3 regions of the Paenibacillus sp. NPDC058367 genome follow, and region 2 is predicted to be linked to each of the others. Evidence: riboswitches for the same ligand, from Rfam matches in the RefSeq annotation. Region 2 holds a riboswitch; each other region holds the start of a gene.
The links. Region 2 has a riboswitch for cobalamin ahead of ACFWMP_RS29645 (S-layer homology domain-containing protein). Riboswitches for the same ligand answer to the same signal wherever they lie in the genome.
Positions count from the first base shown of each region.

Region 1: linked by a shared signal. The riboswitch ahead of metE (5-methyltetrahydropteroyltriglutamate--homocysteine S-methyltransferase) and the one ahead of ACFWMP_RS29645 (S-layer homology domain-containing protein) in region 2 are both predicted to bind cobalamin.
Region 3: linked by a shared signal. The riboswitch ahead of ACFWMP_RS24970 (anaerobic ribonucleoside triphosphate reductase) and the one ahead of ACFWMP_RS29645 (S-layer homology domain-containing protein) in region 2 are both predicted to bind cobalamin.

Region 1 covers NZ_JBHXIZ010000003.1:429,976-433,256, forward strand. Annotated here, with positions in the region: gene metE (5-methyltetrahydropteroyltriglutamate--homocysteine S-methyltransferase) at 1-1,453, opposite strand, end outside; cobalamin riboswitch at 1,608-1,813, opposite strand; gene ACFWMP_RS18810 (undecaprenyl-diphosphate phosphatase) at 2,072-2,932, opposite strand; gene ACFWMP_RS18815 (DedA family protein) at 2,982-3,281, opposite strand, start outside.
Region 2 covers NZ_JBHXIZ010000009.1:161,176-164,456, reverse strand. Annotated here, with positions in the region: gene ACFWMP_RS29645 (S-layer homology domain-containing protein) at 1-1,642, opposite strand, end outside; cobalamin riboswitch at 1,808-2,008, opposite strand; gene ACFWMP_RS29640 (hypothetical protein) at 2,099-2,677, opposite strand; gene ACFWMP_RS29635 (cellulase family glycosylhydrolase) at 2,897-3,281, shown strand, end outside.
Region 3 covers NZ_JBHXIZ010000005.1:379,919-383,199, reverse strand. Annotated here, with positions in the region: tRNA gene ACFWMP_RS24980 (tRNA-Thr) at 101-172, opposite strand; gene ACFWMP_RS24975 (MTH1187 family thiamine-binding protein) at 268-576, opposite strand; cobalamin riboswitch at 951-1,179, shown strand; gene ACFWMP_RS24970 (anaerobic ribonucleoside triphosphate reductase) at 1,397-3,281, shown strand, end outside.

The DNA of each region.
Region 1 (3,281 bases), on a different contig from region 2:
CATCCAGACCCAGCTTTTCTTGGAAAGTGATTGCATCTGCAATCTGCTCACGAACGAACCCGTCGTAACGCTCTTGATTCCATACGCCTTTACGCCATTTCAACCTTGCCTGGCGCACTTCTACAGTCTGTGGAAAGCTTCCGATTGTTGTCGTTGGCAGAAGTGGCAGCTGCCACTTCTCCTGCTGCACCTTCAGGCGTTCAGCAAAAGGTAGGCTACGTTGGTCTGGTAAATCTGTAAGTCCGAGAACTTGCTCGGCCACATCCTTACGACCGCGTTCAGGAAGTGCACGGAAGGCAGTAAGGGCTTCACGACTGGCTGTCAACGCAGCAGCAGCTTCTGCTGTACCCTCTAAGGCTGCAGCAAGCAGGCCAAGCTCTCTAAGCTTCTCATCAGCAAAAGCTAAAGCAGCCTTAACGGTGGCCTTCAGCTTCACCTCACCCTGAACAGTAACCGGAACATGCAGCAAACTGCAAGAAGGCTGTAGAAGAAGACGGTCAAGCGGTACATGTACACTCAGCTTCTCGATTAGCTGCAGCTTAGCATCCAGATCCGAGCGCCAGATGTTGCGTCCGTCAATAATACCCGCTCCCAGCCACTTATCCTCAGGCCAGCCAAGACGTTCAATCGATGCCAGGTTCGCCCCGCCATCATGGACAAAATCAAGACCTAAACCTTGTACCGGAAGCTTGAACAGTGCCTCCAGCGGTTCAGCAGCTTCAAAGTAAGTCTGCAGAATAATATTTAATCCAGGCACGGATTCAGCAATTTCTGTGTAAATCGAGTTAAGTAAGGATAATTCTGATTCATTAATTCCTGTAACAATCGCTGGTTCATCAATTTGTACCCAGCTTACTCCTTCTTGCTTCAGTTCCTGCAACAGCTGAACGTAAACCGGAAGAAACCGAGCAGCAATCTTCGCAATATCCGCAGATGCAAATCCTTTTGACAACTTAAGGAATGTATAAAGGCCTAAAACCACAGGTTTACCCTCAATTCCCGCTTGGGACTTGGCAAAACGATAAGCAGCCAATGGTTTATTCTCGGTCAGACGCGGCGTTTGTGCACCGATCTCTGGAACGATGTAATGATAGTTCGTATTGAACCATTTAGTCATCTCGCAAGCGGTAGCCTCAGCATTTCCTCTAGCCATCGCAAAATAAAGATCAAGCCCAATATCGCCACCATCATACGCATAACGTGGAGGTACGATCCCGAACATTACAGCTGTATCTAGCACATGATCGTAGAACGTAAAATCATTTACCGGAATTAAATCAATTCCTGCCTCCTGCTGAGTCTTCAAATGCTGAAGCTGAATTCCTGTCATTTCAGTACGGAACGCTTCCTCATTTATTTTTCCCGCCCAGAAGGCTTCCAACGTTTTCTTCCACTCGCGGTTTTTTCCGATTCTTGGATAGCCAAGATTGCTTACTTTTACTTTGTTCGTCACTTTGCAGCTCCCCTTCTCCATCTTCTTATTTTGGACTCGATATCACTTGTATTCCTTTAAAAAAGAGCGCCCTTCCCTAAAAAAGTCAAAGGGAAAGACGCCCATAATATACCTATGGTTAACGTCTAACACCTTCCTATCCTCCGTAGGTGAAGCAGTGCTGTTGAAACAGGCAGGTCTCCTGGCTAGCGGTGTCAGCATCCTTAGCAGTCTTCCCAGCAGTAGTAAATTGCCAGTGACATATGTTGCTATGGACTCTTCCGTTACAGTGGCGGGACCGCATCGGCTTCAAACCGAATTTCCCTATTAAGCCTACCGAATTACTAATTTCCGGCAAGCACCTGTCTCCGATATTGTCAAGCTAAAACGCCTTCGGTGTCCTTATACGGACGGTAGGCGTTTATGCGAGAATTATAAGAAAGTATTTCGTGATACTTATACTTTCTTATCATCCATAAGCTAAAACGCCATCAGCATCTTTTTAAGGACGGTAAGCGTTTATGCGAGAATTATAAGGATAAAGTGAGTGTCTTAAATCTGATGTCATCATACGTGAAAGCCCCCGTCATCTGCAATAGATTACGGGGGCTTCTGTTATATCGATTCCTTATAACGGATTTAGAAAAACACGAAATATACTACTGCAGCAAGTACTATGCGATATATAGCAAATGGTAAAAGCTTAATCCGGTTGATCAATTTCAAGAAGAAACGCATCGATAATAGTGCAAATACAAAGGCACTGATAAAGCCTGCAATGAAGAACGGCAGGGCATCGATGGTGAAATATTGCCAGTTCTTCATCAGTGAGAGTAAACTGGCGCCTGCCATGATTGGAACAGCCATAATAAACGTGAAATCAGCAGCAGCGCGATGACTCATACCCAGAAGAACACCACCAGAAATCGTCGACCCGGAACGAGAAAATCCCGGCCACAAGGAGAAGCACTGGACCAGACCAACACCTAGCGCCTGCTTATATGTAATCTGATCGACACTCTCCGTTTGAATCTTCTTTGGTCCGAATAGATCTGCAATAATCATTAATACAGCACCGACTACTAGACCGATTAACACGGTGGATGTAGAGAATAAATGCTCGTCAATATAATCATTAAACAGAACCCCCAGCACACCTGCTGGCACTAAACCTACAAGCACCTGTGTAAGCTTCAGGTGGCCGCCTTTTTCAAGCTGTGGTTGTTGCTCGGTTACAGGATCCAACTGCTTGCGGCTGAAGCGCTTTAAGCCCAACAATTCAATGAACCTATTTCTAAAAATAACTACAACTGCTAATATTGACCCCAGCTGTATAACCACTTTGAACGTATTGGCCGTATATTGTCCAAATAACTCTGTCGATTTTAACCACATATCATCAACAATAATCATATGACCTGTGGAGGATACCGGAGCAAATTCAGTCAATCCTTCAACAATCCCCAAAATAATAGCTTTAATAATCGTTAATAGCTCCATTTGTTCTCCTCCTTTTAATCATAACTTTTAACTATAAGTCCTTCTCGGCTCAACCTTCGGTGTTCATTTTCCGGCTGCGCTTGCGGAAGAACAAATACCCAAGGATCACTACTCCACCTGCAAGAAGCACGTACACTACGTTGGAGTACATATCCATATACATGGCGATGTCTTCCCAGGACTCACCCAATGCCGCACCAATAAGCACCAGCAATAGATTCCATCCCAGCGTACCAATCGTTGTGAAGATCATAAACACTCCAAATTTCATGCCCGACATCCCTGCAGGGATCGAAATCAAACTACGCACTAGTGGAACCATCCGACAAAATAATACGGTCCAATAGCC
Region 2 (3,281 bases):
TCGAGGTAAGTCCTAGAATCGCTCTGGAATGCTCTGTGCTTTTAGAAGGGTCGAGTTTTCCATCCTTCATTAGCTTAGCTACTTCAGCAGCTACATTATTATAATAAAGATTGTAATAGCCACTTGGAACCTCGAAGTTGGCCCGTGCTAGAGAAAGAATCGACCATTCCCCGCTACCTGTTCCAAAAGACGGATTTTTTACAGTGTTTAGGATATAGGCAAGGTTTTTATTTAATTGTTGTTTGGCTACAACAGTAGTAGGTTGTTCAAATGGAACATCATTCATGTCATAGAGACGGTTGCTATTATTGATCAGACGATCATAGGATACGAGCGCATATGTACCTTGATCCGTAGCCATAGCGTCTACTTTACCGGTGAGAATATGCTTGAAGCCACCATCCGGCCCAGAGAAGCTAAGTAAAGCATCTATAAGTGAATTTCCTTCTTTAATAAACCTAGGGTCACTGTGCGGATCTACGCCTACGCCAGTTAAGGCAACAACAACCTGTGCAATGCTCTCACTGCTTGTGCTTCCCCAGCTTGTAAATCCGCCTTGAGCATTTTGTACACTCGATAACCATGCAATCGCCCGATCCACGGCAGCTTTTACATTAGGATCCTTTGCGTAATAAGGCGCAAGTGCTTGCATCGCCATCCCGGTCATATCGACGTCGGCTTTGGTTACACCTAAAGCCCAGCCCCCGGCATCTGCTGCACCTTTTTTAACTTCTCTATCTAAGATGTACTGAACCAGGTTTTCTCTTGTGCTTTGATATATAACTCCCTTCTCATCAGGATCAGGGAATAATACTGGAATCTCATAGTTATGACTATCTAGTGCAATCAGAGCAAATATGGGACCGTTGTTCCCTTGCTTCTGAATATATTGATAATCAGCGAGTGCATTTCTTAGATCATGACCTGCAACATTCGTGATATCTTTTCCGATAGAGGTAAGTCCTAGAATGGCTCTGGAATTCTCTGTGCTTTTACTAGCGTCGAGTTTTCCATCCTTAATTATCGTTGCTATTCGCGTAGCTACATTGTTGTAATAGAGATTGTAATAACCGTTAGGTACTTTGTAGTTCGCACGTGCTAGAGAAAGAATCGACCATTCTCCGCTACCTGTTCCAAATGAAGGATTCTTTACGGTGTTAACGATGTAGGCCAAGCTTTTATCTAACTGTTCTTTAGCAGTGATTTTATAAGTAACCTGATAGGTTACATTATCTGCTTTGTTTCCTGCGCCATCTATAGCTGTTACTGCGATTACGTTACTACCTGGGTTTAGAGATGCTTTGTACTCATCATTAGTAGCTGACAGAACGACTTGGTTCAGCTTTACTACTGGAATAATGTCTTTATAGACATTGTCTGTAACCACTACTTTGAAGCTTACATCTTTACTGGATACTTCCTGTTTATCTTGTATACCTTCTATTGAAATCGTAGGCTTCTCTGTATCTGGCTCTTGTACTAGCGCATTAATCTGCTCTACTAGAGCTTGATCAACCTCTGTTGTTACAACTGCACTATCGGCAATTGCTTCATTCGCATGAGCCGGGATTACACTTGTAGAGAACGTCGTGATAAATACTGCTACAATAAGTAACCAAGCTAAAAACTTATTTTTCTTCATGTTTCCATAACCCTTCCCTTCTCTTCCTATGTTAAAAAACAGAATAAACTTTCATAGCACTACAAAAAAACCACTCAACATAACGTCAAGAGGTTTAAGATAGTGAACCGCAACAATAGCAGGCATATACTATATCAAACACCTCTCTATCGCTCGTAGAGTTTAACGGTGTATTAGAAACAGGCAGATATTCTGGCTCAAGTATCATCACCCTTGCTACCTTCCCAGTTTCCCAGTGGCACCTTGCAAGGACTCCTCTTTCACAGCGGCGGGACCGCGCGGGATTCACACCCGCTTTCCATTTAACCAATCTATGATTGTAATTCCGAAACATTCATAATTGGCACCTATTGCTAATATTAATTTTTCATGCTTCATCATATCTAATATAGTTGCTTTTGTCATGCAATATTTGTTTTTTGTATAACGAGTAGTTAGCGATAATCCTATTGAATATCAAATCATTCTAACCACAATATATTCTTTTTCTCTCAGCTCAAAACCATCCTCCAGTGACAAAAAGGCCAAATCAAAGATTCGATCATACTTTTTATTACGTGGTAGTCCTTCTTCCTCAGCCCAGCATGTATAGAGCTCGAACTCGGCACCAGATACCCCATAATCTGTCATAAGCCTAAATAGCTCCCGACAACACTTGAGTGAGGCGTTATACGATCCCGGTAGAGTATCTTTTAGCTTAGGGGATACAGAGAAACCGCCCCAATTCGGTGAAATCCGGTACACATACGGACTCCGAAAATGCTTGCGAATCTCATCGTTCCAATACCCAAGTTCCTCTATAAAAATACCCGCTGCATCTTCTTCCGAGTCGTATACAAGACAGTCCTCATCTCTTAAATGAGACAGATCTGCGATGTCATCCAAAGGAATTATGCCTTGCAGGCGCAGAGCCTCTCTTTGTTTCTTATACTCCGGGGAATTTTTCACTTCATAATATGTCATTACTGACGGTACACTGCCTCTTTCTCCTAACGGAAGCTCTGTAGCCGAGCCTATGTAATGAAATCTGCTCACTGGATTGCCCTCCATAACTTTGGAATCACTGCAAATCACTAATTCATATATGAATTTACCACAAATTAGTAAGGTACTCGTTGAAATTATTCTATGTTAGGGTATTTGGTAAGCGTTTACAACGAATTCATGGAGGTGTACGTGTTCATCTAAGCACCAAAGTACCAAGGAAGGTCAGGTTTAAGCATCCTCAAAAATGATCTTACAAAGGAGAATTCAATGACTACTCGAATCCAGAAATCATTCTTATCATTGACCCTTGTCACCGCTCTTCTGCTCTCTTTGTTCTCATCCATTGCCGCCGCTGCCACTAAGGACGAGCAACAAGCTAAGGCAGCACCAAAGAGTAAGATCCAATCCTATGTAGACGATATGCAGCCCGGATGGAACCTTGGCAATACTCTAGATGCTACAGGTGAGGATGAAACCTCCTGGGGCAATCCGCGTGTGACCCAAGAACTGATTAAGAAAATCGCCGCACAAGGCTACAAAAGTATCCGTATTCCTATCACTTGGGATTCACACATAGGCGAAGCACCGAACTACACTATTGAAAAAGCTTACCTCGACCGTGTCGAAGAAGTTGTAGGCTGGGCGCTGGACG
Region 3 (3,281 bases), on a different contig from region 2:
AAGCGGAAAAGACACTCTTTCGGTAGAAGAATGGTAGAAGAAACAAAAAAGCGCGACTCCCCAAACTTCAAGAATCCGCGCCAAATATGGTTTTTTGGGATGCTGGTGAAGGGAATTGAACCCCCGGCCTACGCATTACGAGTGCGTTGCTCTACCCCTGAGCTACACCAGCTTAAGGCTGATTTTTCTGTCAAACAAAAAATATTATACAACTTTCAGCCAGAAACGCAAGCCTATTTCTCCCTATTTCCCTACTCTCCCGAACTGCTATTCCACCTGTAGTTTACGCTCCACAGACTCCAGCTTTCCACGGCTAGTGGAGGGTTTATCGCGGCGGTCGTCTATTTTAAGTGAGGTAGAGACACGCTCTGCACCTGCGGCAAAAGGAGACTCGTGCAGCGCTTCGACTGCAGCAAAAATACGCTGAAGAGGCCCTTCGATGATTGTACCCATGGATGTAAGCTCATAAGTAATCCCTTCTACCGTCTTCAGCACTCGCTGCATATCCGCAACATAGCTGCTAAGGCTCGTACTACCTGTTCCAATCGGAATAACGGTTACTTCAGCAATAGGCATGGGAATACCTCCTCGGAATTTTAAAGTATGTGTCTCCTTCTATTGTAACAACTCCACCGCTCTCCCACAAATGATCTCAGCTTTATTATGCCCCTTCTTCTTTCCCCAAAATTCTCCGAAATATGACTTTCGCCACAAGTATTTTTTCTAACATGAATTCTAGGGTCATCTGCACTACATTTATGGACTCTTTGTGGCATCTTTTCGGACAATTTATGAATCATTTTTCATATGCCTGTGGATCAATTGTGGATTACTTATGGACAGCCTGTGGATCATTTGTGGAGTACTTTTGAAGAACCCGCTCCCCACGCGGGTTTTCTAAAAAACTATTTACAAACACAACATCTTGGGTTATTTTTATCTAACGACAACAAAATATAGTGGAGACAGGCGCTTTGATCCTTTATCGGAATTAGAGCTTAATAGGGAAGTACGGTGAAAATCCGCTGCGGTCCCGCCACTGTAACCGGATGCCCCTTACAAGCTTTTTTAAGACGGGCAGATCTCCTGGCAGAAGCCACTGAGGGGTAAGAGCCCCCTTGGGAAGGCGCTGAGAGGTCCTACGGAAGCCAGGAGACCTGCCTGTTTCGACGACACCAACTATGAGTGCCTGCGAGGAACAGGAACGGTGTCCGCATGCGGTCATCTTCTTAGAGACCACTGCAAATATCTGTGTGGATATTTACATAACGCATCGGGCATTTTCTGCCATCCTCGCTAGAGGATGCTTTTTTTATGAGATCACAATGAATATACGGCCGCTTATGCGGCCCCACTTCTTAATGATAGGACGATAGACTGAGAGGAGAGCTATACAATGACGTTGTTGGAGAGACAATTTAACGGTACAACAAATGCACGAGAAGTTCTTTTAGAAGAGCTCATTGATTTAGGACGCGATATTATCGACAGCCGGGATTTGGACTTGCTGCGCGAGAATGCCAATTTGAACGGAGAGAGTTTCTCCGGTAAAATGAGCAAGTTCGGCAGTGAATATTCAAAATGGTACGCCCGCAACTTTACGATGCCGCCGCAGCTAGTGCAAGCCATTGATGACAATGTCGTCTATGTGCATGATCTGGATCAATACGCAATCGGAACGACTAACTGCATTTTTATCCCGTTCGATAAGCTTCTCCGCGAAGGCTTCAACACCGGCAACGGCAGTGTTCGTCCTCCGAACTCCATAATGACAGCTATGTCACTGGTAGCAATTATTTTTCAATCCCAGCAAAATGCTCAATATGGCGGCGTATCCGCCAATAAACTCGACTATGATCTGGCACCTTATGTAACCAAATCCTTCGCTAAGCTGTTCCGCAAGGGTCTGGATTATTTTGATGAGGGACAAGCTAATGATTCTTTGGGCGAGATTACAATGAGCCGGATCGATCTGGCGGAGTTATATCCAAAAGCGTTTCGTTTTGCACTAAAGGAAACCGAAATCGAAACCCTGCAAGCGGCTGAAAGTATGGTACATAATCTCAACACCATGTCCAGCCGATCCGGTGGGCAAATTCCGTTTACCAGCATCAATTATGGTACTTGTACTTCACCAGAAGGTCAGCTTGTGATCAGCTCCCTGCTAACAGCAACGATGAACGGACTTGGCAGCGGAGAAACACCTGTGTTCCCGATTCAAATCTTCAAATGCAAGCAAGGAGTCAATCAACAGCAAGGTGATCCTAACTATGAATTGTTCCTAAAAGCGGCGGAATGTTCTGCACGCAGACTATATCCGAACTTCGCTAATCTGGACGCTCCGCTCAACTTGCAGTATTATGATCCAAGTGATCCTGATACGGAATTTGCTACAATGGGCTGCCGCACCCGAGTGCTCGGTGACCGTTTTGGGCGTAATCATTGCTCCGGGAAGGGCAACCTTTCCTTTAATACACTGAATCTGGTTCGGCTCGGTCTGGCACACGGCACAGTAACAGGCCGACGTACCGTCGCAGATGAAGCTGGCTTCTATGAGGATCTAAACCACTATATGGATATTGCGCTGGAAGGACTTCTTCATCGGTTCCACATCCAAAGCGCGCAAAAAGCTAAAGCATCCGATTTCATGATGCGAGAAGGCGTCTGGGAAGGCGGCGAAAATCTCGCTCCTGAAGACTCTGTAGGCGAACTGCTGAAGCATGGTAGTCTGTCGCTTGGCTTCATCGGTATGGCGGAATGCATGAAAGCCATGTACGGCAAACACCATGGCGAGCATATGGAAGTCCATGCCAAGGCTGTGGCTATCGTGCGTCACATGCGGGAGTATTGCGACCTTAAAAGTGAGGAACTTAATCTCAACATTACCTTGTTCGCAACACCAGCAGAGGGCCTGTCCGGCAAATTCACCAAGATTGATCGCAAGGTACTGGGTTCTATTCCGGGCGTAACTGACCGTGAGTATTATACGAACTCTTTCCACATCCCTGTATACTACGATCTAGGTGCTGCTCAGAAGATCAGCTTGGAAGCTCCTTTCCATGAATACTGCAATGCCGGGGCTATTTCTTATGTCGAATTAAATGGCAATGCCCGCAGCAATCCATCTGCTTTTATCAAAATCATTAAATATGCACTAGAACAACAGGTCAGCTACTTCAGCATTAACCATCCGATTGACCGCTGCTCCAGCTGCGGATACGAAGGCGTAATTGGGACAAACTGTCCTTCCTGCAACGCACATGAGAATGACGTGCACATCC